DNA from 2 places in the Pseudoalteromonas sp. Of11M-6 genome. Region 2 is predicted to be linked to the other one. Evidence: predicted binding sites of a transcription regulator. Region 2 holds the regulator's gene; the other holds the start of a gene.

Region 1 (19,817 bases), on a different contig from region 2:
GCTCTCATGATTATTCTAGAATGTTACTTAATCAAGAACATGCAACAAAGCTCGAGCGCACCATTGCCTATTATGATTACCTAAATAAAGCACGTATTAAACAACTCGAACAACTGAAATCTATCGGCCAAGAATTGGCACAGACTCAAGCTGAGTTAGCAAGAACACAAGCACGCTTAGAAGCGCTACAAAACCATCAGAATGAACGCTTGGAAGCGCTCAAGAAGGCGCAGCAAGAACGTCAAAACCAGCTTGCAAACCTAAATAACAAACTCAGTGAAACACGCTCTGCCATTGCTTATTTAAAAGAAAATGAACAAACCTTAATCCAAACGTTAGAAGAGCTTGCCAAGGCACAAAGAGAAGCCGAAGTACGTTTAGATGGATTAGCCAAACTCAAAGGCAAAATGAGTTTACCAACCAAAGGTCGAATTAAACATAAATTCGGCCAAAGCAAACATGCAGGCATGAATTGGAAGGGCGTCCTCATTGGTGCAAAAGAAGGGGCTGAAATTGCGAGTGTCGCCCCCGGTCAAGTTGTGTATGCAGATTGGTTAAATGGCTTTGGCTGGGTTATTGTGCTCGATCATGGTCATGGTTTTATGAGTCTATACGGCCACGCACAAACGCTGCTTCGCGATGTTGGTGATCAAGTTCGCAGTGGTGAAGTGATCGCTTTGGTAGGACAAAGCGGCGGACAAAGAGATCCTGGTCTATACTTTGAAATACGGCATAAGGGAAGCGCTGTAGATCCGATAAAATGGTGCAGATCCAGTTAACTGAATAACCCGTGCTGCGCCTTGATGAGGAGCAGCACATGAATAGACAAACCCGTTTTTACGCGCTCGCAGCGCGCTATGTTGCATTATTAAGCTTCCTGCTTTTGTTAAGTTTTAGCGCTTTTAGTCACGCGTCTACACAAAAGTTCTCGGCTCAAGAAATCGATGAAATCCTGTATCATATTCACACCTATTATGTTGAAGACTTGCCTCTGAGTCGCTACAACGCGGGCAACTTATCGAGCCTCTTTGATAATTTAGATCCCTACTCTAAATACCTCAACGAGGAAGACTTGGAATCCATCTTCAGTGCAGCAAATGGGCGCTACACGGGACTCGGTATTGAAGTCGAAGAGCAAGGTAATTACGTGATTATCTTGGATACCCTGCCCAATTCACCAGCAGCCCAAGCAGGCATAGAGAGCGGTGATAAACTCCATGCAATCAATGGCGCTAATGTCGTGGGTAAATCGATAGAAGAAGTGTCTGCCCTACTCAAAGCTGCAAATAAAAATCTCATCAATTTAGTAGTATTAAGACAAGACGAGCTGGTTGCACTTGAGCTTAAACGTCGAGAGATAGTCATTGAAAGTGTCGCCAGTAAACTCTTAAACGACGGTACCGGTTTTTTAAGCGTCAACAATTTTAATCATCACACCTATCATGATGTTGCAAGACACATAAACCGACTACAAGTACAGTTAGGTAGTCCGTTGAAAAAGCTGGTTATTGATTTACGTGACAACCCTGGTGGTACACTTAATAGTGCCGTGGCAATCTCAGATCTTTTTTTAGATAGTGGCACAATCGTCACGACCAAAGGCCGCTTCTATGACGCCAATCAGGCTTACATTGCAAAGCGGGGAGATATTTTAAATGGTGCGCCTATTTTGGTATTAATCAACAATAATTCCGCTTCAGCTGCCGAGATTTTAGCCGCCGCACTCAAGGATAATAAACGTGCCTTAGTCGTTGGCTTACGTTCCTATGGTAAAGGCTCGGTTCAATCCTTGATCCCGATTGGCAATGGCACTACTGCATTAAAGTTAACGACAGCGAGATACTACACACCAGCAGGTACATCAATTGAAGGTAAAGGCATAGAGCCCGATGTATATTTTACCAAACAAGCGCTTTCCCTGTTGGATAAAAGCGCTATAATCACTGGTGAAGAATCAATCAAAACAACAGGTATTGAACAACTTGCCTCGCATTGGCCTAAGGCACTGGCGTTAGTTCAATCACAGTAAATAAAAAACGGTCCTGTAGGGCTGTAAACTATAATAATAATTTGTGTGCTAAAAAAAATAATCGGGATAATACTGGCCTGCATGACTTTTGCAGTGCCAGCAAAACAGTTTGCCATTGTTATAGACGATATTGGCAATCACCAACGTGACTTAGAGTTGCTGTCCTTACCGGGTGGGATCACCTTTTCGATCCTGCCCCATACGCCTTTTTCTCAACAATTTGCCTTTGCAGCCAGCCGCCAACAACGCGAGCTTTTATTACATGTGCCAATGCAGGCACAAGACACGGAAAAGGCCCTTGGCCCGGGCGCATTAACCACCGATATGGAAAAGTGGCAGTTGCAAATGACACTTGGCAATGCGCTATCGACACTGCCTCAGGTTAAAGGCGTAAACAATCACATGGGCTCAGCATTAACAGAACAAATAGAGCCAATGAAATGGACAATGGAAATACTAAAAAAGCGCGGATTATACTTTTTGGATAGCCGTACCACTAGCCACAGTCAAGCCCAATATGCTGCCAACCTTTACGGCGTAAAAAACGTCGCTCGACAGGTCTTTCTAGATAATGATATATCCACTGAGGCGCTCAACAAGCAGTGGCAACATATGCTTAAGCTACTTGATAATCACGAGCATGTTATTATCATTGCGCACCCATATAAGGAAACCGCCGCCTTTCTTGCAGCCAAGTTAGCTGAGCTTGAAAGTATTGATGCCAAACTGGTACCCGTCTCTCAACTGGTTGAACAAAAATACGTACGACTTGCAGAAATTGCTGAGCAGCATGCTATTTCCGGACAATTAAGACTCCAAGAATAAAGATTAACAATGATTATCATCAGACAGTTTCAAAACGGCGAAGAAGCCGTGCTACGCAAGCTTATGTTTGACACAATACGCTCGGTAAATGTACAGCATTACTCCAATAGCCAAGTTAATGCATGGGCACATAGCGACGTTGCCGATAAAGGCTGGCAAGACCGATTAAGGAACAATCAGCCCCTTGTCGCCGTACTAAATGGTAAAATTGTTGGCTTTGCCGATATCCAAGCTGACGGTCTTATTGATCACTTTTTTTGCCATGCGGAACATCAAGGCCAAGGCATAGGTAAAGCACTTATGCTCGCACTCTTAGAACACAGCAAAATAACCAACACAACGCGCTTATTTTCCCATGTTAGTAAAACGGCTAAACCTTTCTTTGAATATTTTGGTTTCCAAGTGATAAAGGAACAACAAGTGACGGTTCGTGGCGAAGTGTTAACTAATTACCTGATGGAAAAGAGTATGCCTGCCTGCTAGCAGGCATACGAACTTTCTTCCCTAATCTATGGGCGCAAACCGCGTGGGTAAGGCACTAAATTGCAAGGATGGATTTTGCTTCATCCACGTTTTCTTATTAGGGATTTGGATCTTAAATTCATCATCCGTCACAAACTTTTGGGTTTTACCCTTGGCATTCACAAACTGAATTGATGCAGGCTCGGTAAATGTAAACTCTAGTTCATCAAAGCTTGGAGCAAACCAAGACAAGCTACCTGCCATCAACTCAACAAAAGCGTCCATGTCTTCTAAAAGGATGAATAAATCGCGATACATAACCTGCTGCTTAGTCAACGGCGCTATATCCGTATTGACCATAATCGCAACGGCGTCTTTTTCTTGATTGATTACTAAGTTGACTTTATCTGCGCGTGACTGCGATAAAATAGGTAAATCAATATTGCCGTCTTTATCTATGATACCGTTGGCAATGATCTTGCCATCTTGCTCCAACCAAAGTTTAACATCCTCTAACGCGATATCAGGCTGCTTCACTTCCACTGTAAATTTAGACAAGATATATTGCGACTGCGCTTTGTTGACAATTAAATCTAGAATTTGATTAATTTCTCCATATTCAACACTTCGCTCTGCTGCAAAAACAGAATTACAAAGCAAGCTCACGACAGCACCTAACATCAACAATTTTTTCATTGGGTTATCCTTTTAATTTTTATATTCATAAGAAGCCCACTGCAAAAAATAGTTCAAAACTTGATCTCAATTCCATACATCCCGAACAGATCAGGCTAAACTCAAAATAAGCATATGGATTGAAAAGGAGTAACAGATGACCCAAACCGTAGCTGATTTAATGACCCCAGATCCGTTCGCAGTGATTGCTGAAAATACCTTGCAAGATGCGCACAATTTAATGAAAGAAAAAAATGTTCGTCACATTCCAGTGATTGACGAAGCAGGAGCCTTGGTTGGTATGCTCACGCAAAAGATTATGATCGCCAAGGTAATGGGAATAATGGCAACCTATGGCGCAAATGCGCTTGCAAGAAAAGAAAAGCAAACAAAAGTACAAGATATTATGGCGACCGATTTTGCGAGCGTGCGCCCAAGCCAATCACTACAAGATGTGGTGCGCTTTTTTGTCGATAATCGCCATGGCTGTATGCCTGTGGTAGACGAGCAAAACAAATTGGTTGGTATACTCACTTCATCAGACTTTGTGCGACTCGCTGCTGCACTCTTGTCTTAAACGTGGTAACAAGCGAGTGTATTCCACTGACTCGCGGAATACACTCAGCTATTAGCATGATTACGCTTTTTCTTGGAGCGTTCTCGCTACAGTTCTCATACCTAAAGTCGTTGCACCCGCAGCCCATTGACCACTAGCGCTATTTTGGAAAGAAGCCGCAAGGTCGATATGCACCCAACCTTGACCTTCATTTGGTACAAAGCGAGATAGGAAACCCGCTGCATTTGATGCACCACCAAAACCGCCACCTTTTTGCGCTCGGCTGTTAGCAGTATCCGCATAAGGCGATGGACAGTTATTTTGGTGCCACTTTTCTAGAGGCAATGGCCACGCGGCTTCAAATTCGTCACTCGCGAACTGCTGCACATCACCGACAAGTGTTTTGTCTAAACCAAATAACGCATTGTACTCTTGGCCTACAGCAACGAGCGCGGCGCCCGTTAATGTCGCGGCATCAATGATAAGCTCTGCGCCTGTTTCACCGGCAGCCATCAAGCCATCAGCAAGCACCAAGCGACCCTCTGCATCGGTATTTACGATTTCAACTGTGGTACCATTTTTGTAGGTAAGAATATCACCTAACTTATAGGCATGGCCTGAGATAAGGTTCTCAGCACAACATAGGAACAACTTAACACGACGGTCAAAACCACGTTGAATAGCCAGCGCTAAACCAGCCGTTACGGTTGCGGCCCCGCCCATATCACACTTCATCGTAAGCATGCCTTCGCTTGGCTTAATCGAGTAGCCACCTGAGTCAAACGTGATCCCTTTACCCACAAGTGCTGCGCTAACTGGTGCGTCATCATTACCTGTTGGGTTGTAGTCAAGCTCAAGCAACACAGGAGGACGCTCACTGCCGCGTCCCACTTCGTGGATACCAATCCATTGCTGCTCTAACAGCGCGTCGCCTTTAATGATTTGATAGCTAACATGCTCAGGTGCCAATGACTGAATAAACTCAGCCGCTTTTCCAGCAAGGCTTTCAGGATAAATATCTTCGGCCGTCCCGTTGATCATCTGACGCATCCATGTTGCCGACGCTTTTAGTGCATCAAGTTCGTTAAGACTTGACTGGTCGTTGTCAACAAACACCACACCATCTAATGCTTTTGGTGAAACAAAACCTTGATAAAAAGCCCATTGAGATTCAGTACACCACAAGCCACCTTCTAGATGAACTTGTTTAATCCCTTGTTGTGCGATGCTACGAGCCGCCTTTTGAATATTCTTCAGCGTTTCGTCTTGTTGTAAATGGATAAAAGCACCGTCCTTTTCAAACGACAATGCAGCACCAGCAGATAAATACTCTGGTTTTGCGTCTTCACTCAGTCGTACAATAAATTTCTCTGACATTCTCTTTTCACTCTTGTGCTTGTAAGTGTGGTTAAGTGTACACTAGCCACTAAATACACCCAACCTAAAGCGACCAATGAAGTTTTCTAGGCAATTACAACAAGCAACCTTGCTCAAACGATATAAACGCTTTCTAGTCGATTTACGCGCCCCAAGTGGTGACGAATTCACCGTACACTGCGCCAATACGGGTAGAATGACCAATTGTGCAGATCCGGGATTTACGGCCTATTACTCCACCAGCGATAACCCTAAACGAAAGTACATTCATTCGTTGGAGCTGACGCAAGATAATGATGGTCATTTTATTTGTGTAAATACAGCGGTGGCCAATAAAGTGTCTGTTGAGGCCATAGAGCAAGGAAGAATAACGCAACTGCAAGGCTACAAAACACTTCAAACTGAAGTGAAATACGGGGCTGAAAATAGCCGAATTGATATTTTGTTGAGCGACCTCGAAAATGGACAATCCTCGCAATTCTGCTACGTTGAAGTAAAGTCGGTGACTTTGCTCGAGAAACAGCAAGGTTTTTTCCCTGATGCAGAAACCTTAAGAGGTCAAAAACATCTTAGAGAATTAATCCACATTAAACAGCAAGGTCATCGTGCGGTGTTACTGTTTGCCGCGCTCCATACAGGGATAAATTGTGTCAAACCAGCCAGCCATATCGATCAAAAATATGCAGCGTTAGTAAAAGAAGCAATTTCTCATGGAGTAGAAATCATTGCTTACCGAGCGCATATTGACGACAACCAAGTACAATTAATTGAAGAAATTCCTTTTGATTACGCTTGACTTTTTTCATGCTGCCCACATATAGCCGTGATAGTTTTCTCCCCCAAATAGTTAAACATTGAAAAAAGTGGCTGACATTTGCAGTAAAAAAGTGTTTGCTAAGGGGTAAAGATTTTGCTATTTATACCCGCCGGCGAAAGCTGGGGTTATGTATTAAGGATTTAGGAGAATGGTATGCCAGACCAGAAAAAACTAGGGTTATTGGCTCAAGCCGGTGTAGAACCTTATCAAGAAAAGCCAGGCGAAGAATACATGAATGAAGCACAACGTGCTCATTTCAAAGCGATATTAGAAGCATGGCGTGCCGATCTACGTAATGAAGTAGATCGTACTAAGACACACATGCAAGACGAAGCGGCAAACTTTCCTGATCCTGTGGACCGTGCAGCGCAAGAAGAAGAGTTTTCTCTTGAACTGCGTACTCGCGACCGCGAGCGTAAGCTAATCAAGAAAATTGAGAAAACACTTCAACTTATCGAAGATGATGACTTCGGCTTTTGTGAGTCGTGCGGTATTGAAATCGGCATTCGCCGTTTAGAAGCGCGTCCAACAGCTGATCTTTGTGTTGATTGTAAATCTCTCGCAGAAATCAAAGAAAAACAACAAGGCAGAGGATAATCTCAGCCCTGTGTCCCCAAGCTTAAAGCAAACTGGGAGCTATCGCGGTCGATTTGCTCCCTCGCCTTCTGGACCGCTTCATTTCGGCTCTCTAGTGGCCGCCCTGAGTAGCTATTTAGATGCAAAAGTCAATCAAGGTAAATGGCTCGTTCGCATCGAAGACATAGATACACCGCGCGTAGTTGCGGGTGCTGCCGACAATATATTAACCACTCTTGAAGCATATGGCCTTTATTGGGATGAAGACGTTGCCTATCAATCACAGCGCCATGCTCTATACCAAGCCTATTTGACGACACTGAAATCAGACTCCCTTGTGTATGCATGTCAATGTACAAGAAAGCAAATTAAAGCAATGGGTGGGTTTTACGACAATCATTGCCGAGCTTTAGCGCTAAGTTGGCAAGATAATGCTTTACGCCTACAGCAGCGCTGTCCAGTTACTGAATTTAATGATGCAATACAGGGCATGGTTGTCATTCCCCCTGCAATTGCGCATGAAGATTACATCGTTAAACGCCGCGATGGCTTATTTGCTTATCAATTGGTGGTGGTCGTTGACGACATAGAGCAAAAGATTAGTCATATCGTGCGTGGTGCCGACCTGCTAGAACCCACAGCAAGACAAATTAGTTTATTTCGGCAACTCAATCAGCCATCACCTAAGTACGCTCACGTACCACTGGCTGTCGCAGAGCCCGGATATAAGTTATCTAAGCAGAATCATGCTCCAGCTATTGATAACCATAACCCGTTACCAACCCTTTATGCCGCGCTGCGTTATTTGCATGTGCCGGTTGATTCTCTCCATAATTATCAAGATGTTGAGGCATTACTGACTCACGCTATTGATATTTTTAGTCTAGATAGCGTTCCTAAAGTACAAGAAATTCAACTAGACTCTCTAGAAAATGGCGATTTTGCTTTTCGCCCACTATTTTCAAGTACTTCAATTTAGTCTCATTTGAGTATATGATAGCGAGCCTTAAATGCGACCTGTTTTAAGACAAAAGCAGTGGTTCACAACAACTAGAATAGAAAACTTGATTGCTCAGGAGACGAGTTATTATTTCCAAGCTTGTAAACTTTTGCCGCCAGTTTGTAACTGGAAAAGGCGATGAGACGGTGAAAATGGCCAGCCCGACACCTGCGATAATTCCTCGCAGCGAGCATGGTATATCTCGTAAACAATTTAGCCCTAACGCTATCAAAGTGCTCTATCGCTTAAAAGACGGTGGCTATGATGCCTACCTAGTTGGTGGTTGTATCCGCGATATCATGCTAGGAATAGAGCCTAAAGACTTTGATGTCGTTACCAATGCGACACCTGAACAAATCAAAAAGCTCTTCCGTAACTGTCGCTTAATAGGTCGTCGCTTCCGCCTTGCGCACATTGTTTTTGGACGAGAAATTATTGAAGTTGCCACCATGCGTGGCCATCATCAAAGTGATGACTCTTGTGCCACGACAAGTCAAGCCAGCGAACACGGGCAGCTATTACGCGACAATGTCTACGGCAGTATTGAAGAAGACGCCGAGCGCCGCGACTTTACTATCAATGCGCTATATTATTCGATCAATGACTTTACTTTACGCGACTTTGCCGGTGGTGTTGCTGACATTAAAGCGCGTAAAATTGAGCTGATTGGCGATCCTGAAACTCGCTATCGCGAAGATCCGGTACGTATGCTGAGAGCTATCCGCTTTGCAACCAAACTGGATATGGAGATTGCTACGCCGACCCGCACTCCGATTAAAGCATTAGCGCCGTTACTTGGGCATATCCCAGCTGCACGCTTGTTCGAAGAAACGCTAAAGCTATTTTTAAATGGTAAAGCGGAAGAAAACTTTCTTCAGATGCGTGAATACGGCTTGTTTGCACAATTATTCCCGGCGTTAGATAAAATCCTAGCACAGCCTGATAATGACTTTGAGCGTCGCTTTATTCAGCAAATGTTTGCCAATACGGATAGCCGTATCAACGCGGATAAAAAAGTAACCCCTGCATTTATCTATGCAGCACTTTTATGGTTCCCTATTTTAGCTAAAAGCGAAGCGCTCGCGGCCGAAGGTATGAATGAATATGATGCCTTTATGCAAGCCATTAATCACGTCCTTGCTGAAAATGCTAAACACGTTGCAGTGCCTAAACGCTTTACTTTAGGTGCCCGAGATATCTGGCATATTCAACAACGCCTAGATAAACGTTCAGGCCAGCGTGCATACCGCCTAAGCTTGCAGCCGAGATTCAAAGCCGCATATGATTTCCTATTATTGCGTGTTGAAAGTGGTGAACAAGAGCAAGAAGAACTTGCAGCTTGGTGGACTGACTACCTCAAGAATGACGTCACCGGCCAAAAAGACATGGTGCGCAACTTAGGTAACCAAAGCAAACCTAAGCGTCGTTATAATAGACGTAAGCCAAAAAGAAAACCGAAAGAAGATTAAATGAATATTGCGTACATTGGATTGGGTGCAAACCTATCCGAACCGATGGCACAAATACAGCGAGCACTCGATGTGCTCGCCGCCCATCCAGACCTCTCGCTTGTCCAGCACTCTAGCCTGTATGGCTCAAAACCTATGGGCCCTCAAGATCAACCTGATTATGTGAATGCCGTAGCAAAACTAGCGACATCATTAACAGCAGCATCTTTACTCGATGTGTTGCAACAAATAGAGCTTGAACATGGTCGTGTACGCAAAGCTGAGCGCTGGGGACCGCGCACGCTCGATTTGGATATACTGCTTTTTAATACCGACACCATTAACAGTGATAGACTGACGGTGCCACATTACGGCTTGAAAGAAAGAGAATTTGTCGTCTATCCACTGTTAGAGATAGCGCCAGAACTCAAATTACCTGATGGCACTGAGCTTAGCTCTTTAACACAAAAGTTACCACTTAACGGATTAACAATCCTCAAATAAACCAATCCAAGGGGTTTACCATGGCAAAAATTTCCGTCTCAACACTTGCCAAAATGAAGCGTGAAGGAACAAAAATAACAGCCCTCACCGCATACGATGCAAGTTTTGCAAAGTTATTTCACGACAATGGCGTAGATGTCATCTTAGTGGGTGATTCTCTGGGTATGGTTTTACAAGGTGGTGAAGACACTTTAGCCGTTACCACGGATGACATTGCCTATCACACCCGTTGTGTCAGAGCTGGTAGTAAAGAGCTATTCGTTATCGCCGATATGCCTTTTATGAGCTATTCAGATCCGCAGTCAGCCTGTCAGAATGCAGCTACCTTGATGCGCTCTGGTGCTAATATGGTTAAGCTTGAAGGTGGTGAATGGCTTTACGACAGCATTGCACTGCTTACTCAGCAAGGGATCCCAGTTTGTGGTCATTTAGGTTTAACCCCACAATCAGTGCACGTGTTTGGCGGCTTTAAAATTCAAGGTCGTGAAGAAGCACAAGCGCAAAAGATGATAGCCGATGCACAAGCGTTAGAACGTGCTGGTGCACAAATGATTGTGATTGAATGCGTACCTTCAGCACTGGCTAAACGCATTACCGACGCAGTGACAATTCCAGTCATTGGTATTGGCGCAGGTAAAGAGACCGATGGCCAAATTTTGGTTATGCATGACTTGGTTGGTATTTCTGCAGGATATATTCCTAAGTTTTCGAAGAACTTCCTGCTCGAAACTGGCAACATGCCAGATGCGGTGAAAAAGTTTTGTGCAGACGTGCAATCAGGTGAGTTCCCGGGGCCTGATCACGAATTTAATTAAATTTGCGATGAGCGATGCTTATCGCTGAGTCTGATCCAAGCGTTTTGTTTGGGTTAGTATTGTTATTATTGAGTTAGAGTACAACATGCAATCAGTTACTGAGATTAAATCGTTACGAAGCCAGATTAAAGCTTGGCGCCAACAAGGGTTGAGCATTGCCTTCGTACCAACGATGGGCAACCTTCACCGTGGTCATTTTTCCTTAGTAGAAAAAGCAAAAACCCTAGCGGATAAAGTCGTTGTCAGTATCTTTGTAAATCCAATGCAATTTGGTGCGAACGAAGACCTCGACAGCTATCCACGTACGCTTGAGCAAGACAAGCAAGGCCTTGCAGAACTAGAAACTGATATTGTGTTTACGCCTACCGTTGAGACCATATATCCTAACGGCCTAAATGCGCAAAGTTTTGTTGATGTACCAGGAGTATCAGAAGGACATTGTGGTGGCACACGCCCAGGACACTTTCGTGGCGTTGCAACGGTTGTCACTAAACTGTTTAACTTAGTACAACCTGATTTTGCCTGCTTCGGTGAAAAAGACTTTCAACAGTTACAGGTTATCAAAACAATGGTGAAAGACCTGTCTATTCCTGTTGAAGTGATTGGTGTTGCGACTCAAAGAGAAGTTTCTGGACTGGCGATGAGCTCACGTAATGGCTACCTCTCTGAATCAGAAAAAGACACTGCTAAAGTACTTTTTCAAGCACTAAAAGCAGCAGCTGGTGCTTTAGAAAATGGCGAAAAGGATTTTTCGAAGGTAACAAAAAATGCAACAGAAATGCTGCATAATGCAGGTTTAAAGTTGGATTATTTTAACATTTGTCAAAAAGATAGCTTGAAACCTGCTACACTCGAGGATAGTCAACTCGTCATTCTTGCCGCAGCTTTTCTCGGTAAAGTCAGACTGATTGATAATATTCAAGTCACAGTCTAAGGAATAATAATGAAAATTGCGTTCGCCTTGTTAGTACTTTCTACCACCCTACTGGGGTGTAGTAACTCTATCTCACCTGAGTTGAATCAATGTGCACAACAGAATTATCAATGCGAGCGCAACTGTGAGATGCAAAACACGCCAGAGACAATGTCGTTACAGATATGCACGGATAAATGTATTGAGCAGTATAATGCCTGTAAAGTACAGGCTGAAAAAATTACCGAGAGCAAGCGATAGTTTGCTCTTTTTTAGCAAAAAATCCCCTTTATTCTTTTAAATACAAATACCTCCTGACTCCAGCAGTTATTTTTTATTCACCTTTTTAGAATATTTTGCGATACAATAAACTGGTCTGATGAGATAGACATACAACACCAACTTAGCTTGGCTTAAGGCTTGATTTACTAAACAATGCAGGTTGTAAGCACTAACTTTTCTTAATAACTTGTTATTTCTGGTTTTTATTCTAATCTCTAAGACAAAAGTAACACGACTGTTGAGCTCAGTATCAGTGCTTTTAATGCGTGTTACAGACACGACTCTTTGCAAAGAAAATGGGAATCAATATGAAAAAATCTGCAATTGCATTAGCGATAGCGCTTGGGACAGTGAGTTTTCAAAGTGCCGCTGAGATCAGAATTAATGGTTTTGCTTCCATTATTGGTGGTCAAACGCTAGATAGTGACGACACACTATATGGCTATGATAATGATTTTGATATGGAAAATCGTAGCTTATTTGCTTTACAGCTGTCCGCCGATCTACAAGAAAGTCTAACTGCCACAGCACAGATCGTAGGTCGTGGCCAGAATGACTTTGATGCCGAGTTTGAATGGGCATACTTAACTTATGCGATTTCAGATTCTTCGCAGATAAGCGCAGGTAAAATGCGTATACCATTCTATCGCTATTCTGACTTTTTAGATGTGGGCTATGCATACCGCTGGGTTAAACCACCTCAATCTGTATATAACCTAAGCTTTAGCACCTATAACGGATTGAGTTATATCCATAATTCGACATTAGGGGAATGGGAAAGCACTGTACAGCTAGCTTTAGGCAGCGTAGATGACGACATTGTTGCTATTACCTATTCAGATGAAGCTGAGTTAAATAACACGGTAGGTATTAACTGGACACTAAGCAGAGATTGGTTCAGTGCGCGTGCGGCCTACTTTGCTACCGAAGCGAGCATCAGCGCAGCTAATAGCCCTGAACTATCGGGATTATTGGCAGGGTTAACTGGCTACGGGCTAACGCAACAAGCGGATGATATTGCTGTCGATAAAGATGATGCTTACTTTGCCGCGATTGGTATTGCTATCGACTACAACGATATCTTGTTCGATGCAGAATACACTCAGTTTGAAGTGGATAACAGCATACTTGCTAAACAACAGCAGTATTACGCTTCCCTCGGTTACCGTATTGATGCATGGACAGTCCACCTAACCTACGAACACAATGAAGATAAGAATGACAACGACGAGTTTAACTCTGTCCCACTCACCATCACCGCTCCAAATGGTGTAACCATTCCTGTCACGACCGATCCAACCAATCCAAATGCACCTTATTTAAGAACACTTGTTAATGGTGCGCTTGCAGGCGCTCGTGCAGAATCAGAAACGTGGAGTATTGGTGCACGTTATGACTTCCATCCGTCAGCAGCATTCAAGATTGAACTAAACCAATTCGATAACACGCTAACAGATCAAAAAGTTGAACTGTTGAGCTTCGGTATCGATTTAGTATTCTAACGGAGGTTAATATGATTAAAAAAATAATGACCTTAGGGCTACTATTAGCCAGTCAGGCAGTTTTAGCAGATGTTGCTGTTATCGTGAACTCAGCAAATGCATCTACTGTAGATGATGGTACTATCAAAAAATTATTCCTTGGCAAAAGCAAATCATTTGCCGATGGTAGTAGTGCGACCCCTGTGAATCAGGATGGTAACGCGGTATTTGACGAGTTTAACGACAAAGTGATTGGTAAATCTAGCTCTCAGCTAAATGCCCATTGGTCTAAATTAGTATTCACCGGTAAGGGAACACCTCCGAAGAAGCTAGATAGCGATCAAGCGGTAATCGATTTTGTTTCGAGCAATGCAGACGCAATTGGTTATATCGATGCTACTAAAGTAACCGGTGCCGTCAAAGTGATTGGTAAATACTAGGGCCTGTTGACCTTTGCTGTTTGATTTTTGTTCTTCTGAGTGGGTTTTGGTCGCGACGCCCGACTTGCCGCCTAGTGATCTAGGCAAAAGTTGAGCAACAATGAACAAAGCGCACTCAGGTGAACCCAAAGGGCAGCGCTTGATTGGCATTTCTACTGTGTTCTCGCCTGACTCACATAGAATGACTATGCTACGCAGGCTCTGCCTTGTATAAATACCAATCAAACTGCTGCAAAAGCAAACTTGAAAGATAAACAGGCCCTAATATTCCTTATCAAATAAAAACAGCCACTTAATGTGGCTGTTTTTATTTATCGTTTAAAAATTAAAGCATTAGACTCTAAATTTTGAGGTTGCATCTTTCAAGTTGTCGGACAGTACATGGAGATTCTCAGCAACGTCTTGTACTTCATTCAACGCTTGCATTGTGTCTTGGAAAGACTGGTGCATAGATGTCACATTGTTTACTACCATAGCGGCTACCGAGGTCTGTTCCTCCGTTGCCGCAGCAATTTGACCATTCATGCTATTAATTGACAAGATTTGTGCTGCTATCTGCTCAATCGACTGCCCAGTTTGTGCTGCAGCTTCAGCATTATTAATTGCCATACTGCTTGCACTTGTCATTGCTTTCACCGCTTGATTTGCCGCTTCTGTTAGCACATTTAAAAGTTCTCTTATCTCATTGGTCGACTTTGCTGTTCTTGAGGCTAATTCGCGGACTTCATCAGCAACCACCGCAAAACCTCGACCTTGCTCACCTGCACGAGCCGCCTCAATCGCAGCATTCAAGGCAAGTAAATTGGTTTGCTCTGCAATCGATGTGATCACATTTAAGATTTGCGTCACGTTCTGTGTATCATCAGCTAGCTTATTGATCGTCTCTGCTGCATGATTAATTTCTTCACTTAATGCTTGTGATTCGTTAACTGACACCTGAATTTGGCGCTTACTCTGCTCAACTTCTTGTTCGGCCAGCTGAGCAGCATCAGAAGCTTGTGACGCTGAATGAGAGATATCACCCACACTTAACCGCATTTCTTCCATAGATTGACGTACTACTTCCGCGTCATGCGTTTGTTGATTCGTTGCCCCCTCAGCTTTTTCCATCCCCTGAATAAGGCGACTTGAGTCTTTCATCAAAGGTTCGACGACACTCATCACCTCAACAACAGCCCCTTTTAGTAACCCGACAAATTCATTAAAGTTTATGGATACCTGGCCAATTTCATCGTGAGAGCGCACATTGAGCGTGGTGGACAAAGAACCCTGCCCTTGCGCTAATAGTTTCAGATTTTGCGCCGCATCCTTAGCTGAGTTGCCTATACCTCTTGCGATCATAACCGCTAAGAAAACCAGCACAAGTAAAGAAATAACGGCCACAATCAACATTATCGTGAGCGCGTTTGCTGAGCGCTCTTCGGTATTTTGAAGTAATTCAACAAAACGATCATTCGCGTTCGTTTTAGCCTTGGTAAAATCTGCGACTAAGCCTTCGTAGATTTCAGTTTTCTTTTTGGCATCTTCTTGGATACGGGAAAAATCAGCTGTACCATCTATCATTCCTCCAGCAATTTGTTGCGCAATTTTGCCGTACTGCGTAAGTTCATCGCTATTATCTGAGGGCATAAAGCCACTTTGTACCGACTCAATTTTTTGCAAGTTAGCTTGGATTTGCTGTTGATATTCTTTTGCTTTATCTAATAATTCAGCATCCCCGAAGGTTACAGCTTGAGTGAATAGCTCATCTAAATTCTGCAGCTTATTTGCGTTTTCTGTGGCGAGGTTAAGAATTTTGTATGTCTGCTCCTCTAATTCATTTAAGGCCCTTTGGTTAGAACTAATAGCGTTGTAATTAACAAACACGATAACCACAAAAGCGACAACCGCAACGAGCGTAATTGCGTGGATCTTTTTGGTGATACTAAGATCAGCAAAAGCAGTACCTAGACTCATATATACACCTTTTGAAGTAAGACGAGTTCATTATCGACTGATTTATTATAAATTTTAACTAAATATAGAATATTTCCAGCTTTTTTGCCGCCTGAGGATGAAGATTTAAACAAATTATTCAATCTGGGAACATATAAGTGTGAAAATAAAAAATGCCGCTCAATGAGCGGCATCAATAACAACAAGTAATTAGCGGGTTGAGTAATTGATTAAAGTAAACCTAACTTTTTCAATTCACGTGTCGCCATTTCGCTAGAAAGAGGAACGTAACCATCTTTCTCAACAATCTTTTGACCTTCTTTAGACAATACCATCTTCAAGAATTCAGCCTCGATAGGTGCTAATTCTTTATTAGGGTGCTTGTTCACATATAGATATAGGAAGCGAGACAGTGGGTATTTGCCCTGTGCCACATTTTCTAATGTTGCATCAACGTAGTTCGTGCCTTTTTTCGCTAATGGTACGGTACGTACGCCTGACGTTTTATAACCGATACCAGAATAACCAATCGCATTCACTGAAGACGAGATAGACTGTACTACAGACGCAGAACCTGGCTGCTCGTTAACATTATTGCGGAAGTCACCTTTACACAGTGCTTTTTTCTTGAAGTAACCATAAGTACCAGATACTGAGTTACGACCATAAAGCTGAATATCTTTTGCTGCCCAATCACCCGTTAGACCAACATCACTCCAGCGATTTGCCTGTGCTGCCGAACCACACTTGCGCGTTGAAGAGAAGATTGAATCAACCTGTTCAATTGTTAAGCCTTCAATTGGGTTATCTTTGTGTACAAATACTGCGAGCGCATCAATTGCTACGCGGATTTCTGTTGGCTTATAACCATAACGCTTTTCAAAAGCTTCGATTTCTTTTGATTTCATCTTACGGCTCATTGGGCCGAAGTTTGCCGTTGCTTCCGTTAGTGCAGGTGGCGCAGTAGAAGAACCAGCAGCTTGGATTTGGATATTTACGTTAGGGTAAATTCTTTTATATTCTTCTGCCCAAAACGTCATCATGTTGGCAAGCGTATCAGAACCTACAGAAGAGAAGTTTCCTGAGATACCGCTGGTTTTATTATACTCTGGTAACTTTTCGTCTAAAGCAGATACTTGAGTAGAAACTAATGTAGTAATAGCCACACCCATTGCGGCAACTAAGCTTTTAAATTTCATTGGGGTCACTCCAGTTGTTGGTCCCAGTTATTTTACGCAGCTCATTGTGCAGCGATAAAATGACAATAAAATTACTCTTAAATTACACTTTTATGACTTTCATCATTTGTCATAAAAATTCGCTTTTGTTTGGGGAAAGCAAACCAAAAGCGAGAGCCTTCACCCACTTTGCTTTCAATATGTAAAGCTGAGTCATGACGAGACAACACATGCTTAGTAATTGCTAAACCAAGGCCCGAGCCGCCTGTTTTTCGGCTTCGTGCTTTATCCACACGGTAAAAACGTTCAGTTAGTCGGTTAATGTGTTCAGGCGCGATACCATCGCCATTATCGACGACACTAAAGGTCGGCAAGTCGTTTTCTAAATACCAACGTACACGAATGTGCCCACCGGGTTTAGTGTAATGAATAGCATTAAAAATTAAATTTGAGTAAGCACTGCGTAACTCATCCCCAGCCCCTTTGATATCCAAAGTCGGATCAATGTCAAAAACGAGCTCATGGCCCTTTTCCTGATTAAGTGACTTCGCTTCGGTATAAATAAGATCAAGCATGGCAGGAATATTCACGGCTTTGTCATTGTCTTGCTTTCTCGCCCCTTCGATTCGAGACAAGGAAAGAAGTTGATTTACCAGACTATCCATCCGTTTACACTGATCTATCATAGTACCATGTGCTTTAGCCCACATTGCGGGGGGTGGCATATTATCGCTATCCATCATCTCTAGATAGCCAGCCATGACGGTTAGCGGCGTCCTTAGCTCATGAGATACATTTGCGACAAAGTCTTTGCGCATTTGCTCTAGTTGCTTTAGTCGGCTAACATCACGCGCCACTAGCATAAGCTGCTCGGCATACGGCATGACTCGTATTTCCAACACTTGCTCATGTGCAAGTCCGGTCTCAAGCTCTAATGCTTCATCAAAGCGATGTTCATGCATGTATTTTACAAATTTAGGATCTCGGATAAGGTTATCCAATCTTTGACCATGATCTGTAGGCCATTGCAAACCTAACACTTTCAAAGCTAATTGGTTACACCACACAATACTGAGATCTTGTTGCAGTACAACGACCGCGTCTGGGATAGCTTCAGCCCCCTCACGAAAGCGTCGGATCAGTTCAGCGAGCTCATTACGCTTTTTACGATTACGTTGCTGAAGCTGATAGATCCCTTCAAACACTTGCTCCCAAGCGCCCTTACCTTCAGGTGGATTAAAACTACGTTGGTTGAGCAGCCAGTCGCTCAAACGATAGAGTTGTTTGTAATGCCAAACTAATAAGACGAAAGCACCTATGAAAAGAAACAGAAAAGGTGCACTGACTAAATAGCCAATTAAGGCTAGTGGTAGGAAATACAAAAACAGGCGTCTCGTTAACGCCTGTTTATCAATCACTCGATACATAGACTAAATCCATTTAGGAACCAAATAATTCAGTTCCTCTTGGAATACTAATTACAGTTTACTCGAAAAGCGGTAACCTGCACCACGTACGGTTTGCACTAAGCGATCGTGGCCAAGCGGTGCGATAGCTTTACGTAAGCGACGAATATGAACGTCTACAGTGCGATCTTCAACGTACACATTAGTGCCCCATACGTGATCTAACAGCTGTTCACGGCTATAAACACGTTCAGGGTGTGTCATGAAGAAATGTAATAAACGAAACTCTGTCGGCCCCATATCTAACTCAGTGCCCGCAGATGTCACTCGGTGAGAAATAGGGTCTAAACGTAATCCGTGAACTTCTATCGCTTCTTCTAGCGACGTCGGTGAAACTCGACGCATTACCGCTTTAATACGAGCCATTAGCTCTTTAGGAGAGAAAGGCTTTGTCACATAATCATCCGCACCAACCTCTAATCCTTTAACTTTATCTTCCTCTTCACCTCTTGCCGTTAGCATGATGATTGGGATCTGACGGGTATATTCACTTTGCTTAAACTTTTTAGCAATTTGAATACCACTGCCTCCTGGCAGCATCCAGTCTAGTAGCACCATATCTGGATAAGGTTCTACCATAGCAGCAACTGCTGAATCATAGTCTTCCGCTTCAATTGCTTGAAAACCATTTTGCTCTAGTACGAACACCAACATTTCTCTGATAGGTGCTTCATCATCAACTACAAGTACTTTACGTGACATTCCCAATGTTCTCTCGTTACCGACGTTGTTGATGTCATTATTATGACTAACTGTGACATTTTTATGAAAGTGTAACGTGTAAACGCAAAACAAGCCAAAAAAATCTCTTTTTTGGCTACAAAGGGAATACCTTATTTATTTGTAATAATATGATTTTAAATATATTTTATACTAAAATATTGGTCTCAAAATAGTGTTTTCGAAATATGGACTACGATCTCCAAACCATACTACAAAAACTACGCTGCAATTCACCGCAAAATCAGCATGCTTTTTGTAAATAGCCTTACGCCTTTGTAAATTAAAAGTCATATCTCAATGTGACCGCCATCGTGT
Region 2 (13,048 bases):
GAAGCGAATGTTAGGCCCGCAAGCGGCCATAGAGTTATTAAAGTCAGTTCTTAAGTTTGTATTAGTAGCCGGCTTTGCAATCTTGCTTATCAATATGTATTTTAACGAAATATTACACTTGAGTATTGAGCAAATCCCATCGAGTATAGAGCATGCGTTAGAAATCATTTCGTGGATGTTCTTAGCACTTAGTTGCACTATGATCATTATTTCAGCGATTGATGCCCCTTATCAAAGTTATAATCACCATAAGCAGCTAAAAATGACGTTGCAAGAAGTCAAGGATGAATACAAAAACTCAGAAGGTGACCCTCAGATAAAAGCGCGGATCCGTCGAACACAAAGAGAAATGTCGCAACGACGTATGATGCAAGATGTACCAGATGCAGATGTTGTTGTGACCAACCCTACTCACTATTCGGTTGCGCTTAAATACGACACTGAACGAGCAGGGGCGCCTGTTGTTATCGCAAAAGGGGTTGATGAACTTGCAATGCAAATTAGAAAAATAGCCAAAGGAAATGAAGTGCCGATTGTGGAGTCACCCGTATTGACTCGTTCACTTTATCACACGACCGAAGTCGGTGATCAAATCCCTGAACAATTGTTTACCGCGGTTGCACAGGTACTTGCCTATGTATTTCAGCTAAATCGTTTTCAAAAGGGCAAAGGGAAAAGACCCGTTGCACTTACTCGAGATTTACCAATCCCAGACGACTTGAAGCACTAAAATTGCTCTTATAAAAATAAGCTATTAATTGGAACGCATATTGCATTTGTTGCTATGTGTCAATTTTTTGCTTGTGTTAAGTTATGGAATTTAAAGCGGTTTTACAACAACTCAATCGAGATAAAAAAGAATATGCTAAAGGTGTGGGTACTCCATTGTTGGTGCTTGCAGCACTTGGCATGGTTATTCTGCCGCTACCTCCTTTTTTGCTTGATATTCTATTTTCCTTCAACATTGCGTTGGCACTTGTGGTGCTATTGGTGACTGTTTATACCTTGAAGCCACTCGAATTTGGTATGTTTCCGGCGGTACTACTGATCGCGACTATCATGCGATTGGCATTAAACGTAGCGAGTACTCGAGTCGTATTACTTGAAGGTCATAATGGTGGTGATGCGGCAGGTAAGGTGATCGAAGCCTTTGGTAGCGTTGTTATTGGTGGTAACTACGCCGTCGGTTTAGTTGTATTCCTTATCCTTATTATTATTAACTTTGTTGTAATTACCAAAGGTGCAGGTCGTATTTCTGAGGTGTCTGCGCGTTTCACCCTCGATGCTATGCCGGGTAAGCAAATGGCCATTGATGCGGATTTAAATGCCGGTTTTATCTCTGCAGATGACGCCCGGGCTCGCCGTGAAGAAGTGACTCGAGAAGCCGATTTTTACGGTTCAATGGACGGTGCAAGTAAATTCGTTAAAGGTGATGCTATCGCAGGTATCGTGATCCTTGCTATTAATATAATAGGTGGCCTTTTCGTTGGGATGATCCAGCATGATTTAAGCTTTGGTCACGCGATGGAAGTTTATACCATGCTGACGATTGGTGACGGTCTGGTCGCGCAAATTCCTTCTCTTTTACTCTCAATTGGTACTGCAATTGTCGTAACGCGTCAAAATGAATCGCACAACATGGGCGATCAGTTTAAAAACCAACTGGGTAATGAAAAATCGCTGGCTATTGCTTCAGGTATTTTGATCACCATGGGACTCGTTCCTGGCATGCCACATGTTGCCTTCTTAGGGTTAGGTGTATTACTTGGCTATATAGCCTATTACACAAGTCAGCAAAAGAAAAAGGCGGAGATCGAAAAGGCGGAACAAGCTGCCAAAGGACCTGCTGCCAAAGGAGGCCATCAACAAGATCAAAAAGAGCTTGGTTGGGATGATGTACAACCTGTTGATGTGATTGGTTTAGAGGTAGGTTATCGCCTAATCCCTCTAGTTGACCAAGCCCAAGGCGGGGAGCTTCTCAGTCGTATTAAAGGGGTGCGTAAAAAGCTATCTCAGGAACTGGGCTTTTTAGTACCGCCGGTACATATTCGCGATAACCTAGAATTAGATCCAAATGCATACAATATTACTTTAATGGGAGTTGGCTCAGGAACCGGTGAGTTGAAGCATGGCGATGAGCTCGCAATTAACCCAGGGCAGGTGTTTGGGCCGATTAAAGGCATAGAGACTAAAGATCCTGCATTTGGCTTAGATGCAGTATGGATTAAACCAGATCAAAAAGATGAAGCGCATTCACTTGGCTATACAGTAGTAGATGCTGCAACTGTGGTGGCAACACACATTAGTCAATTATTGACGAATAATGCGTCACTATTGCTTGGTCATGAAGAAGTTCAGAATCTATTAGACATGCTTGCGAAAAGTCACCCTAGATTAGTTGAAGGCTTAGTGCCTGATATTTTACCACTCACTACCGTAGTAAAAGTACTACAAAATCTGCTTAATGAAGGCGTTGCAATTCGAGATATGCGCTCGATTGTACAAACCTTAGTTGAGTACGGACCACGTAGCCAAGACCCTGATGTATTAACGGCTGCGGTAAGAATTTCATTACGCAGATTGATTGTTCAAGATGCCGTTGGAAGCGAAGAAGAGATTCCTGTCATAACATTGGCGCCTGAGTTGGAACAGATGTTGCATCAGTCACTTCAGAACGCAGGTGATGAGGGGGCAGGTATTGAACCTGGCTTGGCTGAGAGGCTTCAAGAATCATTAAGAGAAGCACATCACAACCAAGAAATGCTAGGGGAGCCGTCCATCTTATTAACCTCAGGTATGTTAAGAAGTGTACTGTCTCGATTTGTTAAACATACAATTCCAGGTCTTCGAGTGATGTCATATCAAGAAGTGCCGGAAGAAAGACAAATTAAGATAGTGAGCTCGGTTGGACAATAGAGGATAAAGGGGCTGTAACATGAAAATTAAACGTTTCTTCGCAAAAGATATGCGTACGGCTTTAAATGAAGTAAAAGAAGAGCTTGGTGCAGATGCTGTCATCATGTCTAACAAAAAGTTAGCAGATGGTGTTGAAATCGTCGCAGCAGTTGATAATGACCGTGCTGCTGCACCTGTTAAGCAAGCTCCAGCTGCCCGTGCGACTGCCTCAAACGAGGCTCCGACCCGCTTTGTCCGTCCAGAGCCTCGCCAAGCACAGCCAGCAAAACAAGCGCAAGTTGCCGATAGCTTAGCGGCATTGCTAGAGCGTCAAGCGCCGCGTCCTCGCTCACCAGAACTTGCTTCTATGTTCTCCCAGTCGGGGATTGATACAGAGCAAATGTTAAGCAGCCAACGTAAAACACAAACTGCTGCGCCGGCGCACCAAGCGAAGCCACAGCAAGCTCGTCGCCAATCTTTTGACTTTGATGATGATGGATTTGAGCAACCACAGCAGTGGATCGAGTCTGATGAATTAGACAACGGTTTTGGTGATGATTTACCTGAGTTAAATGCCAAGCCTGACGAAATGAGTGCGATGCGTGAAGAGATGAACGCTATTCGTCAATTACTTGAACATCAAGTGTCTGGACTTATGAAGCAAGAAATGGCACGTCGCGATCCAACCCGCGCTTGTCTAGTCGACCGCCTTGAAGGAATGGGTATAGATAAAGATGTCGCTGAGCAAATGGCATGTTTTATCCCTGATGATGTGTCTCGTAAAGAAGCTTGGGACGCGCTGTTGAATATGGTAATTAACCAAATGCACACCACCAACAATGATATTCTTCGTCAAGGTGGCGTATTTGCAATGGTTGGTCCAACTGGTGTTGGCAAAACCACAACGGTTGCAAAATTAGCGGCATTAGGCGCACAAAAATACGGTGCAGATAAAGTGGCGCTAATAACCACCGATACCTATAGAATTGGCGCTTACGAGCAACTAGCTACCTATGGTAGAATCATCGGTTGTCCGGTTAAACAAGTTAAAGATGCAAATGAACTTGCAGAAGTGCTTTATCATTTACGCAATAAGCGTCTAGTATTAATAGATACGGCGGGAATGAGTCAAAGAGATTTGCGCTTAACTGAACAGTTAAATACACTTATGCGTAGCGCGAGAGTAGATATTCGTAGCTATTTAGTGTTGAGTGCGACAGCACAGATGAATGTGTTACAAGAAACAGTAAGACACTTCAAAAAAGTAAATTTAAGTGGCTGTATTTTCACAAAACTTGATGAAAGTCTAAGTTTAGGTGAGATAATTAGCATAGCGATTCAAAATCGCTTGCCAATAGGGTATCTTACCAACGGTCAGCGAGTGCCAGAAGACATTCGCGTAGCAAATGCTCAAAAGCTAGTAAAAAAGGCTGAGCAATTGTATTTAAAAAGAATAAAAGCACAGCACTCTCGACGTGTACCTGTAGCGTCAGAGTCAGTAGGAATGTATGATTAACACAGTTTTAGATCAAGCAAGTGGCCTGCGTAGAATGAGTCAAAATAGCAACCAGGGTGTAAAAGTAATAGCCGTGACCGGTGGTAAAGGTGGGGTGGGTAAAACCAATGTCTCGCTCAATACTGCCATCGCTATGGGCCAACAAGGACAGCGAGTTCTCGTTTTAGATGCGGACTTGGGCTTGGCAAACTGTGATGTGATGTTAGGGCTCCGAGTAGAAAAGAACCTTTCACATGTGTTGTCGGGTGAATGTGAACTAGATGAGATTCTCGTAGAAGGTCCCGCTGGTATCAAAATTGTGCCAGCTACTTCGGGTTCTCAAAGCATGGTGGAGTTGACTCCCGCAGAGCATGCTGGACTTATTCGCGCATTTAGCGAGCTTAACACTCAATTTGATGTTTTAATTGTTGATACCGCAGCTGGTATCTCAGATATGGTTCTGAGCTTCTCTCGAGCTGCACAAGATGTGATGGTTGTTGTGTGTGATGAACCGACTTCTATTACGGATGCTTATGCGTTGATCAAAGTTTTAAGCAGAGAGCATGGCGTTTATCGTTTTAAAATAGTTGCCAATATGGTCCGCAGTATGCGTGAAGGGCAAGAATTATTTGCTAAACTTTCAAAAGTTACAGACCGTTTTCTTGATGTAGCATTGGAATTAGTGGCTACAGTACCATTTGACGAAAACATGCGTAAGTCCTCTCGTAGACAAAGAGCAATCGTGGATTTATTTCCGAGCTCTCCAGCAGCAGTTGCAATTAAAGGACTTGCTGCCAAGGCAGTTAAATGGCCAATTCCTCATCAACCTTCCGGTCATCTAGAATTTTTCATTGAACAACTTGTAAACGGGTGATTATGGCTTCTCCGGTCAACAGAGCTGCGGGATATCAAACTTCTGACCATATCCATAAAGTGGTCGAGAGGCATGCTCCACTTGTCAAAAAAGTGGCATGTCACCTGATCGCTCGGCTTCCGGCAAGTGTGCAGCTCGACGATCTAATTCAATCAGGTATGATTGGATTGATTGAAGCATCTAAAAATTTCGATGCTACTAAAGGTGCTAGTTTCGAGACCTTTGCGGGGATACGCATCCGAGGTGCAATGCTAGATGAAATCCGTCGCGGAGATTGGGCCCCTCGGTCCGTACATAAAAACAGCAGAATGGTAGCCGAAGCTATATCTGAGCTCGAATCTCTCCTTGGCCGCGAACCAAAAGACACTGAAATCGCTGAAAAACTTGATATATCTTTAGATGAGTACCATCATATTTTACATGATGTAAATGCAAGTAAAGTCATCGGCATTGAGGATCTAGGGGTTGATGAAGATGTGATAACCCCAGCAAACAGCGATTTTGCGCTAGACAAACCGTTTAATAACGTTAAAAATGAACGTTTTAACGAGTCTTTAGTAAATGCTATCAAAGCACTACCCGAAAGGGATGCTCTGGTGTTGTCACTTTACTATAACGACGAAATGAATTTAAAAGAGATTGGTGCCATCCTTGATGTCAGTGAATCTCGAGTAAGCCAAATTCACGGTCAGGCAATGATAAAGCTCAAAGCTAAAATCAATGACTGGATAAATTAGAGTACATAAAATAGTTGGGTTCGAACCTCACTGGAGGAAGTTTTGGATAAGAACATGAAGATTCTCGTGGTTGATGATTTCTCTACTATGAGAAGAATAATCAAAAACCTATTAAGAGATTTAGGCTTTACCAATGTTCAAGAAGCTGATGATGGTAGTACAGCACTTCCGATGCTACAAAATCAGGAGTTTGACTTTGTAGTAACTGATTGGAACATGCCGGGCATGCAAGGTATTGATCTGCTTCGTGCAATACGCGCAGATGAAAAGCTTAAGCACATTCCAGTGTTGATGGTTACCGCAGAGGCGAAAAAAGAACAAATTGTTGCAGCAGCGCAAGCTGGGGTGAACGGATATATTGTTAAACCGTTTACTGCAGGTACGCTCAAGACTAAGCTTGAAAAAGTATTTGAGCGACTAGGCTAAACAGCAAGGGGATATGGCCTATGTCTGTAAATGCTGCGCCGCAAATTACACTTGAACAAGCCAAGCAACTTGTTGAGCTACTAGAGCAAGGTGAACAAGAAAAAGCTGACCAGCTGATTTTAGAAGCTGCTAACAAAGAGCAATCGGAGTTATTTGCAGAAGTTGGAAAGCTAACTCGCCAATTACACGAGTCCTTGAAGAACTTTGAGCTGGATACTCGACTCTCAGATCTCACGACAGAGGCTATACCTGACGCCAAGCAGCGTCTTAATTATGTTATGGAAATGACAGAAAGCGCTGCTAATAAAACGATGGACGCGGTCGAAGAAAGCTTACCTCTTGCGCAGAATCTTGCGGATGAGTTAGCACAAATAAAGCCTACTTGGGATCGGTTGATGAGCAGAGATATTCAACTCGGTGAGTTTAAATCTCTGTGTCATGATCTCGACAGCTTTATGCAGACTTCAAAGACACGTACAGACGAATTACAAGGCTTAATGACTAATGTGCTGATGGCGCAAGACTATCAGGATTTGACTGGGCAGGTCATCCGTCGAGTCATTGAGCTTGTGAGAGAAGTAGAAGATAGTCTCATTCACCTTCTAACTGTGTTTGGTACTTCGGATGAAGCGCCTGCAGTTGCAGAAAATGCGAATGAAAACGAAATAAAAACAACTGAGACTATCAGTGATGAATTGTCTGGACCTGAAGGTCCAATTATTGACGCTGAATCGCGAGATGACGTGGTTTCTGGTCAAGACGAAGTCGATGACTTGCTATCTAGTTTAGGCTTCTAGTTGGAGAGTGTGTATGAGCTTTGAAGTCGATGAAGATATCTTGCAGGACTTTCTTGTTGAAGCAGGCGAAATATTAGAACTGTTATCTGAACAGCTTGTTGAACTAGAAAATAATCCCGAAGATAAAGAACTTCTCAATGCGATTTTCCGTGGCTTCCATACTGTTAAAGGTGGAGCAGGCTTCCTCGGTATGACCGAACTGGTTGATGCCTGTCACGGTGCAGAGAACGTGTTTGATGTACTAAGACAAGGGCAGCGAAAAGTAACGTCAGAATTAATGGATGTTATTTTGCAATCTTTGGATACGATCAACGAAATGTTCGCTTGTATTCAAAACCGAGAGGAACCCGAAGCTGCCGATCCTGTGTTGCTTGAAACCCTCCATAAACTCAGCCAACCTGCATCTGAAGACGAAGTCAGTGAAGTGATTGAGGAACCTGTTTCAGAGCCAGAATCTGTTGTACCAGATTTAAGTGCGGATGATATTCTATTCGATGCGGACGCAGATTCAGGCGATGATAGCGGCTCTAGCATTGATGAGATAACAGAAGAAGAATTTGAAAATCTATTAGATGAGTTACACGGCTCTGGTAATGCGCCTGTTGTCGCACCGGCGGCTAAACCTGAAACGGTGTCAACTGCAGATGACGGCGATATCACCGATGACGAGTTCGATAATCTCTTAGATGAACTCCATGGGGTTGGGAAATTTGGTGGAGCACCAAATGCAGAAGATGCGGCTACTTCTCAAGCCAGTGAGCCTGCGGCTAAAGCAACGTCATCAGGCGCTGCGAGTGTGCCCTCTGGAGATGAAGAAATTACCGATGATGAGTTTGAGGCTTTGCTTGACGAACTTCATGGTAAAGGCAGTGCTCCTAAAGCGGTAGATGAATCGCCGACAGATATCTCAGAAGCTGAGCCAGCTCAACCTGAGCCTGCTAAAGCTGCGCCACCTCCGAAACATGCTCCAAAGCCTGCGCCTAAAGTTGAAGCTAAACCTGCGACTCCAGCCCCGCAAAAAGAGCCAGAGCCTGCAAAAGCTTCTGCGCCAGCAGCTGCAAAGAAACCTGCTGCGCAAGCTGAGACTACAGTGCGAGTTGATACCAAACGTCTTGATGAAATCATGAATATGGTTGGCGAATTAGTATTGGTGCGTAACCGCTTGGTTAGTTTAGCGAATAACACCAACAGCGAAAGCATGGGTAAAGCTATTTCGAACCTTGATGTAGTGACCGCAGACTTGCAGGGCGCTGTGATGAAAACGCGGATGCAGCCGATCAAAAAGGTATTTGGTCGTTTCCCTCGAGTGGTGAGGGACCTTGCGCGTAGCTTGAAAAAAGAAATCAACCTGGTTTTACAAGGTGAAGAGACAGACTTAGATAAAAACCTTGTTGAGGCGCTCGCAGATCCATTGGTTCACTTAGTGAGAAACTCAGTGGATCACGGTATTGAAATGCCTGATGTGCGCGAAGCATCGGGTAAGCCAAGAATGGGGACTGTCACGTTGTCAGCATCTCAAGAGGGGGATCATATTCTTCTCACCATCCGAGATGATGGCGCCGGTATGGATCCTGAAAAACTCAAGAAAATTGCTATAAATAAAGGCGTTATTGACTCCGATCAAGCAAGCCGATTGTCTGATACTGAAGCCTATAACTTGATCTTTGCACCTGGATTTTCAACAAAAGAACAAATTTCAGATATTTCTGGTCGCGGTGTAGGGATGGACGTTGTTAAAACGAAAATCACTCAATTGAATGGCTCGGTAAACATCCAATCAGAATTGGGTGTTGGTACCGTATTAGAGATAAAAGTGCCGCTTACATTGGCTATTTTGCCTACCTTGATGGTGGTAGTCGGAGAACAAACGTTTGCGTTACCACTTGCCGGTGTGAACGAGATCTTCCATTTAGATTTGACTAAAACGAATGTAGTTGATGGTCAATTGACTATTATAGTGAGAGAAAAGGCGATCCCGTTATTTTATCTTGAGCATTGGTTGGTAAAAGGTGCTAATAGGGGCATGAGAAAGGCTGAAGGCCATGTTGTTATTGCTCAAATCGGTACCAAGCAAGTCGGTTTTGTGGTTGATTCTCTGATAGGCCAAGAGGAAGTCGTAATCAAACCATTAGATGCTTTGTTACAAGGTACACCAGGTATGGCCGGTGCGACCATCACATCTGATGGTGGTATTGCGCTAATCCTTGATGTCCCCAACTTATTAAAACACTACGCCTAATTTTATTAGGCGTAGTTCGAATTCTAGAGCAGCATGTGCTGCTCTGCTGTAGAGCAAATTAAAGAGCGTTGCCAATGGCAGTTAAAGTGTTAGTCGTAGACGACTCCAGTTTTTTTCGTCGTCGAGTCAGTGAAATTTTAGAAAAAGACAGTGAAATCAAAGTTATAGATTTTGCAGTTAATGGAAAGGAGGCGGTTGAAAAGGCCGCTTCATTGCGTCCAGACGTAATTACGATGGACGTGGAAATGCCTGTGCTTGATGGGATCAGTGCGGTGAAGCAGATCATGCAGGCCACACCGACCCCCATCTTAATGTTTTCTTCGCTAACTCGTGAAGGCGCTAGTGCAACTTTAGATGCATTGGATGCGGGCGCAGTTGATTTCTTACCGAAAAAGTTTGAAGACATCGCTCGTAATAGCGAAGACGCAATTAAATCGTTACAAAACAAGGTAAAGGAAATTGGCCGCCGCCGAGTTAGCCGCTTTACTCGCCCTAGTATCGCGACTCCACCAAAGCGCGTCGAGTCTAGAGCAACTCGCGCTGACACTGGAAGAGCAACGATCCCTCAACCGGATAGGAGTTTTCAGAGACCTGTACCTGGTGGCACGTCCAGTGCCGGGAGTGTTAGAGCATCGGGTAAAAAATATGGGCTGGTTGCAATCGGCACGTCAACAGGTGGACCTGTTGCACTGCAGACAATATTGACGCAGTTGCCAGCAAACTTTCCTCATCCAATTTTACTTATCCAGCATATGCCTGCGGCATTTACACCTGCGTTTGCAGCAAGATTAAATAGTTTATGCCAGATTAAGGTTAAAGAAGCAGAACAGGGTGATAGATTAATGCCAGGCATGGCCTATCTAGCGCCTGGCGGCAAGCAAATGCTGGTTGAAAATCGCGGTGGTAGTAAGACACTAAAAGTGTTTGAAGATGATAGTCCAAGGATCACCTATAAACCCAGCGTTGATGTGACATTTGCAAGTGTTGCAAAAGCCTATGGTGGCGACACGTTGGCGATTGTATTAACGGGGATGGGCGCTGATGGTCGAGATGGCGCTCGTATGCTAAAACAGGTTGGTGCCACCATTTGGGCGCAAGATGAAGCGACTTGTGTCGTTTATGGGATGCCTCAAGCAGTCGCTGGCGCTGGACTTTCGTCTGATAGTATCGCGCTACAAGACTTTGCTGCAAGAATTAATAAAGAAGCTGGTAACTAATAGGCTAAGCCACGATTTGGTTATTTTGCTTGAAGCTTGTAAATATCAAACGTCTAAAAAGAATGAATAACATTGAGTTGGTATAGTATCTATTGAACGCAATCAATAGTGATAAGCAAAGGAATATAGAGTGAAAATTTGGACAGTAGCAAATCAAAAAGGTGGCGTGGGTAAAACCACGACAACGGTGAGCTTAGGAGGCATTCTTGCTGAACAAGGTCATCGGGTTTTGCTTATTGATACCGATCCACATGCTTCACTTACATATTACTTTGGTATTGATTCTGAAGAGTTGGAAGTCAGTGTGTATGATATTTTTGCACGCGGCAGCAGCATGACGAGTGAAGAAATTTTACAGTCTCTTTGCCCTTCGACTATTGAAAATTTGGATATTCTGCCTGCTACTATGGCCATTGCTACGCTTGACCGTAGCATGGGTAATAAAACGGGCATGGGACTTATCTTAAAGAAATCGCTCGAAAAGATAGCGGATCAATATGACTATGCTATTTTAGACTGTCCACCAGTGCTCGGGGTATTGATGGTAAATGCATTAGCAGCGAGTGAGCGAATTTTGGTACCGGTTCAAACTGAATTTTTGGCGTTGAAGGGACTAGATAGAATGATGCGCACGATGGAGCTAATGCAGTCTTCACAGCAGAAACAGTACCAATATACTATTATTCCAACTATGTATGATAAACGGACTAAAGCGTCGTTGGAGGCGTATAAAACGTTGCTGGAAACATACAAAGATGCCGTTTGGCCAGGCGTGGTTCCTGTAGATACCAAGTTTAGGGATGCAAGCCTTGCACAACAAGTCCCTGTACAATTTTGTCCTAAATCACGAGGCGTGTTCGCTTATCGTGCACTATTGGACTATTTGAAGCAGTTAAGCTAGAGAGCATAATGAGTAAGCATTTATTTGCAAATGAGAAGGTGATGAAGCAGTATCTTGGTGCCCTGTTGCAAGAGGAGCCAGAGATTGAACAATGCGAATTATCACCAGTTGCAAAGCTACTTGAACAAGTAAAAGAACCTAAATCAGAACTTGAGGAAATAGAATCCTCAGTCGTAGTTGCAACAGAACCTCTGGAGTCAGTGAGTGAAGTTGTTCAAGAACAGCCGAGTAAATTGGCTCATGATCTTGAAGTCACTGAAAATACATCTATTATCAAAGAACAGGCAACGATAGAGTCTGTTTCTGCAAGGGAAGCCTATCAAGAAGGTGAATTTCAGGCATTGTTTTTTGAAGTGGCAGGCTTAACACTGGCGGTTCCGCTGAAATCACTTGGGGGAATACACCAACTGGGCGAAGTCAATCAACTCTTTGGTAAACCTAAATGGTTTAAGGGTGTGATGCTAAATCGTGAAGAAAAACTCAATGTTGTTGATACTGCACGATGGGTGATGCCTGAAAAGTTAACGCCAGAATTAGAAGATACGCTGGATTACCAGTATTTGATTACACTTGGGGATAGTAACTGGGGACTGTTAGCAGAAAAACTAGTCAACAACTTAACCCTCAAGCCTGAAGACATAAAGTGGCGCACAGCAGATGGTAAACGGCCTTGGTTGGCTGGAGTGATTAAAGAGAAAATGTGCGCGCTGATTGATGTAGAGAATTTAAACCGTTTGCTAGAACAAGGCCTCGATAGTCGAGAGCAGTAACTAGTATATTGATGGAGTGAAACCATGAGCCAAGATAGACTACTTTCTGCAGACAAAAATGCTGATAGTAATGATGAAGTATTGCAATGGGTTACTTACAAGCTTGAAGAGGAAACTTACGGTATCAATGTAATGCAAGTACAAGAAGTGCTGCGTTACACCGAAATTGCACCAGTCCCAGGTGCACCAAGCTACGTACTCGGGATCATTAATCTGCGTGGTAACGTTGTAACGGTTATAGACACGCGAGCTAGGTTTGGTCTACAAAGTGCTGAAGTAACGGATAATTCAAGAATTGTGATTATCGAAGCCGAAAAGCAAGTTATTGGTATCTTAGTAGATAGCGTTGCTGAGGTGGTTTACTTACGTAGCTCGGAAATTGACAGCGCGCCAAACATAGGTACCGAAGAGAGCGCTAAGTTTATCCAAGGCGTATCAAATCGAGAAGGCGAGCTGTTGATCTTAGTCGATCTTAATAAGCTATTAAACGATGATGAATGGGATGAGCTGAGTCATATCTAGATGTCTGAAGTAGTAAACGCACAAACCGTTTTACTCGTTATATCAATAACCTCAAGCATACTTGCGTTAGTATGCTTGAGGTTTGTTTTTGTGCTGAGTAAAAAACTACAGAATGCGCAGGGGCAAACAGCGCAACTTTCGAGCTCACTGCAGGGGTCTGAGCAACAAATAGCAA

The links. The regulator FliA, encoded in region 2, starts transcription of late flagellar genes. The targets are predictions, from matches to a motif close to CTAAAGNTNNNNNNNNNNNNGCCGATA.
Region 1: MHN32_RS14950 (HAMP domain-containing methyl-accepting chemotaxis protein) is a predicted target of FliA. The motif match lies at 16,188-16,214, and genes of this name have one in related genera.

What each region holds. Positions count from the first base shown of each region.
Region 1 is NZ_JAKRFW010000031.1:27,985-47,801, reverse strand. It holds gene MHN32_RS15035 (peptidoglycan DD-metalloendopeptidase family protein) at 1-779, shown strand, start outside; gene MHN32_RS15030 (S41 family peptidase) at 818-2,029, shown strand; gene MHN32_RS15025 (divergent polysaccharide deacetylase family protein) at 2,111-2,854, shown strand; gene MHN32_RS15020 (GNAT family N-acetyltransferase) at 2,864-3,337, shown strand; gene MHN32_RS15015 (DUF2987 domain-containing protein) at 3,359-4,012, opposite strand; gene MHN32_RS15010 (CBS domain-containing protein) at 4,149-4,568, shown strand; gene pepB (aminopeptidase PepB) at 4,629-5,924, opposite strand; gene sfsA (DNA/RNA nuclease SfsA) at 6,001-6,720, shown strand; gene dksA (RNA polymerase-binding protein DksA) at 6,895-7,338, shown strand; gene gluQRS (tRNA glutamyl-Q(34) synthetase GluQRS) at 7,349-8,296, shown strand; gene pcnB (polynucleotide adenylyltransferase PcnB) at 8,470-9,786, shown strand; gene folK (2-amino-4-hydroxy-6-hydroxymethyldihydropteridine diphosphokinase) at 9,787-10,269, shown strand; gene panB (3-methyl-2-oxobutanoate hydroxymethyltransferase) at 10,290-11,084, shown strand; gene panC (pantoate--beta-alanine ligase) at 11,170-12,018, shown strand; gene MHN32_RS14965 (hypothetical protein) at 12,028-12,258, shown strand; gene MHN32_RS14960 (porin) at 12,588-13,781, shown strand; gene MHN32_RS14955 (phosphate ABC transporter substrate-binding protein) at 13,793-14,200, shown strand; gene MHN32_RS14950 (HAMP domain-containing methyl-accepting chemotaxis protein) at 14,534-16,156, opposite strand; gene MHN32_RS14945 (phosphate ABC transporter substrate-binding protein) at 16,366-17,334, opposite strand; gene phoR (phosphate regulon sensor histidine kinase PhoR) at 17,412-18,740, opposite strand; gene phoB (phosphate regulon transcriptional regulator PhoB) at 18,792-19,481, opposite strand; gene MHN32_RS14930 (porin) at 19,783-19,817, opposite strand, start outside.
Region 2 is NZ_JAKRFW010000004.1:91,661-104,708, forward strand. It holds gene flhB (flagellar biosynthesis protein FlhB) at 1-730, shown strand, start outside; gene flhA (flagellar biosynthesis protein FlhA) at 814-2,916, shown strand; gene flhF (flagellar biosynthesis protein FlhF) at 2,936-4,411, shown strand; gene MHN32_RS03635 (MinD/ParA family protein) at 4,404-5,264, shown strand; gene MHN32_RS03640 (RNA polymerase sigma factor FliA) at 5,267-6,001, shown strand; gene cheY (chemotaxis response regulator CheY) at 6,044-6,427, shown strand; gene MHN32_RS03650 (protein phosphatase CheZ) at 6,448-7,224, shown strand; gene MHN32_RS03655 (chemotaxis protein CheA) at 7,238-9,463, shown strand; gene MHN32_RS03660 (chemotaxis response regulator protein-glutamate methylesterase) at 9,538-10,680, shown strand; gene MHN32_RS03665 (ParA family protein) at 10,811-11,581, shown strand; gene MHN32_RS03670 (chemotaxis protein CheW) at 11,590-12,351, shown strand; gene MHN32_RS03675 (chemotaxis protein CheW) at 12,376-12,873, shown strand; gene MHN32_RS03680 (DUF2802 domain-containing protein) at 12,874-13,048, shown strand, end outside.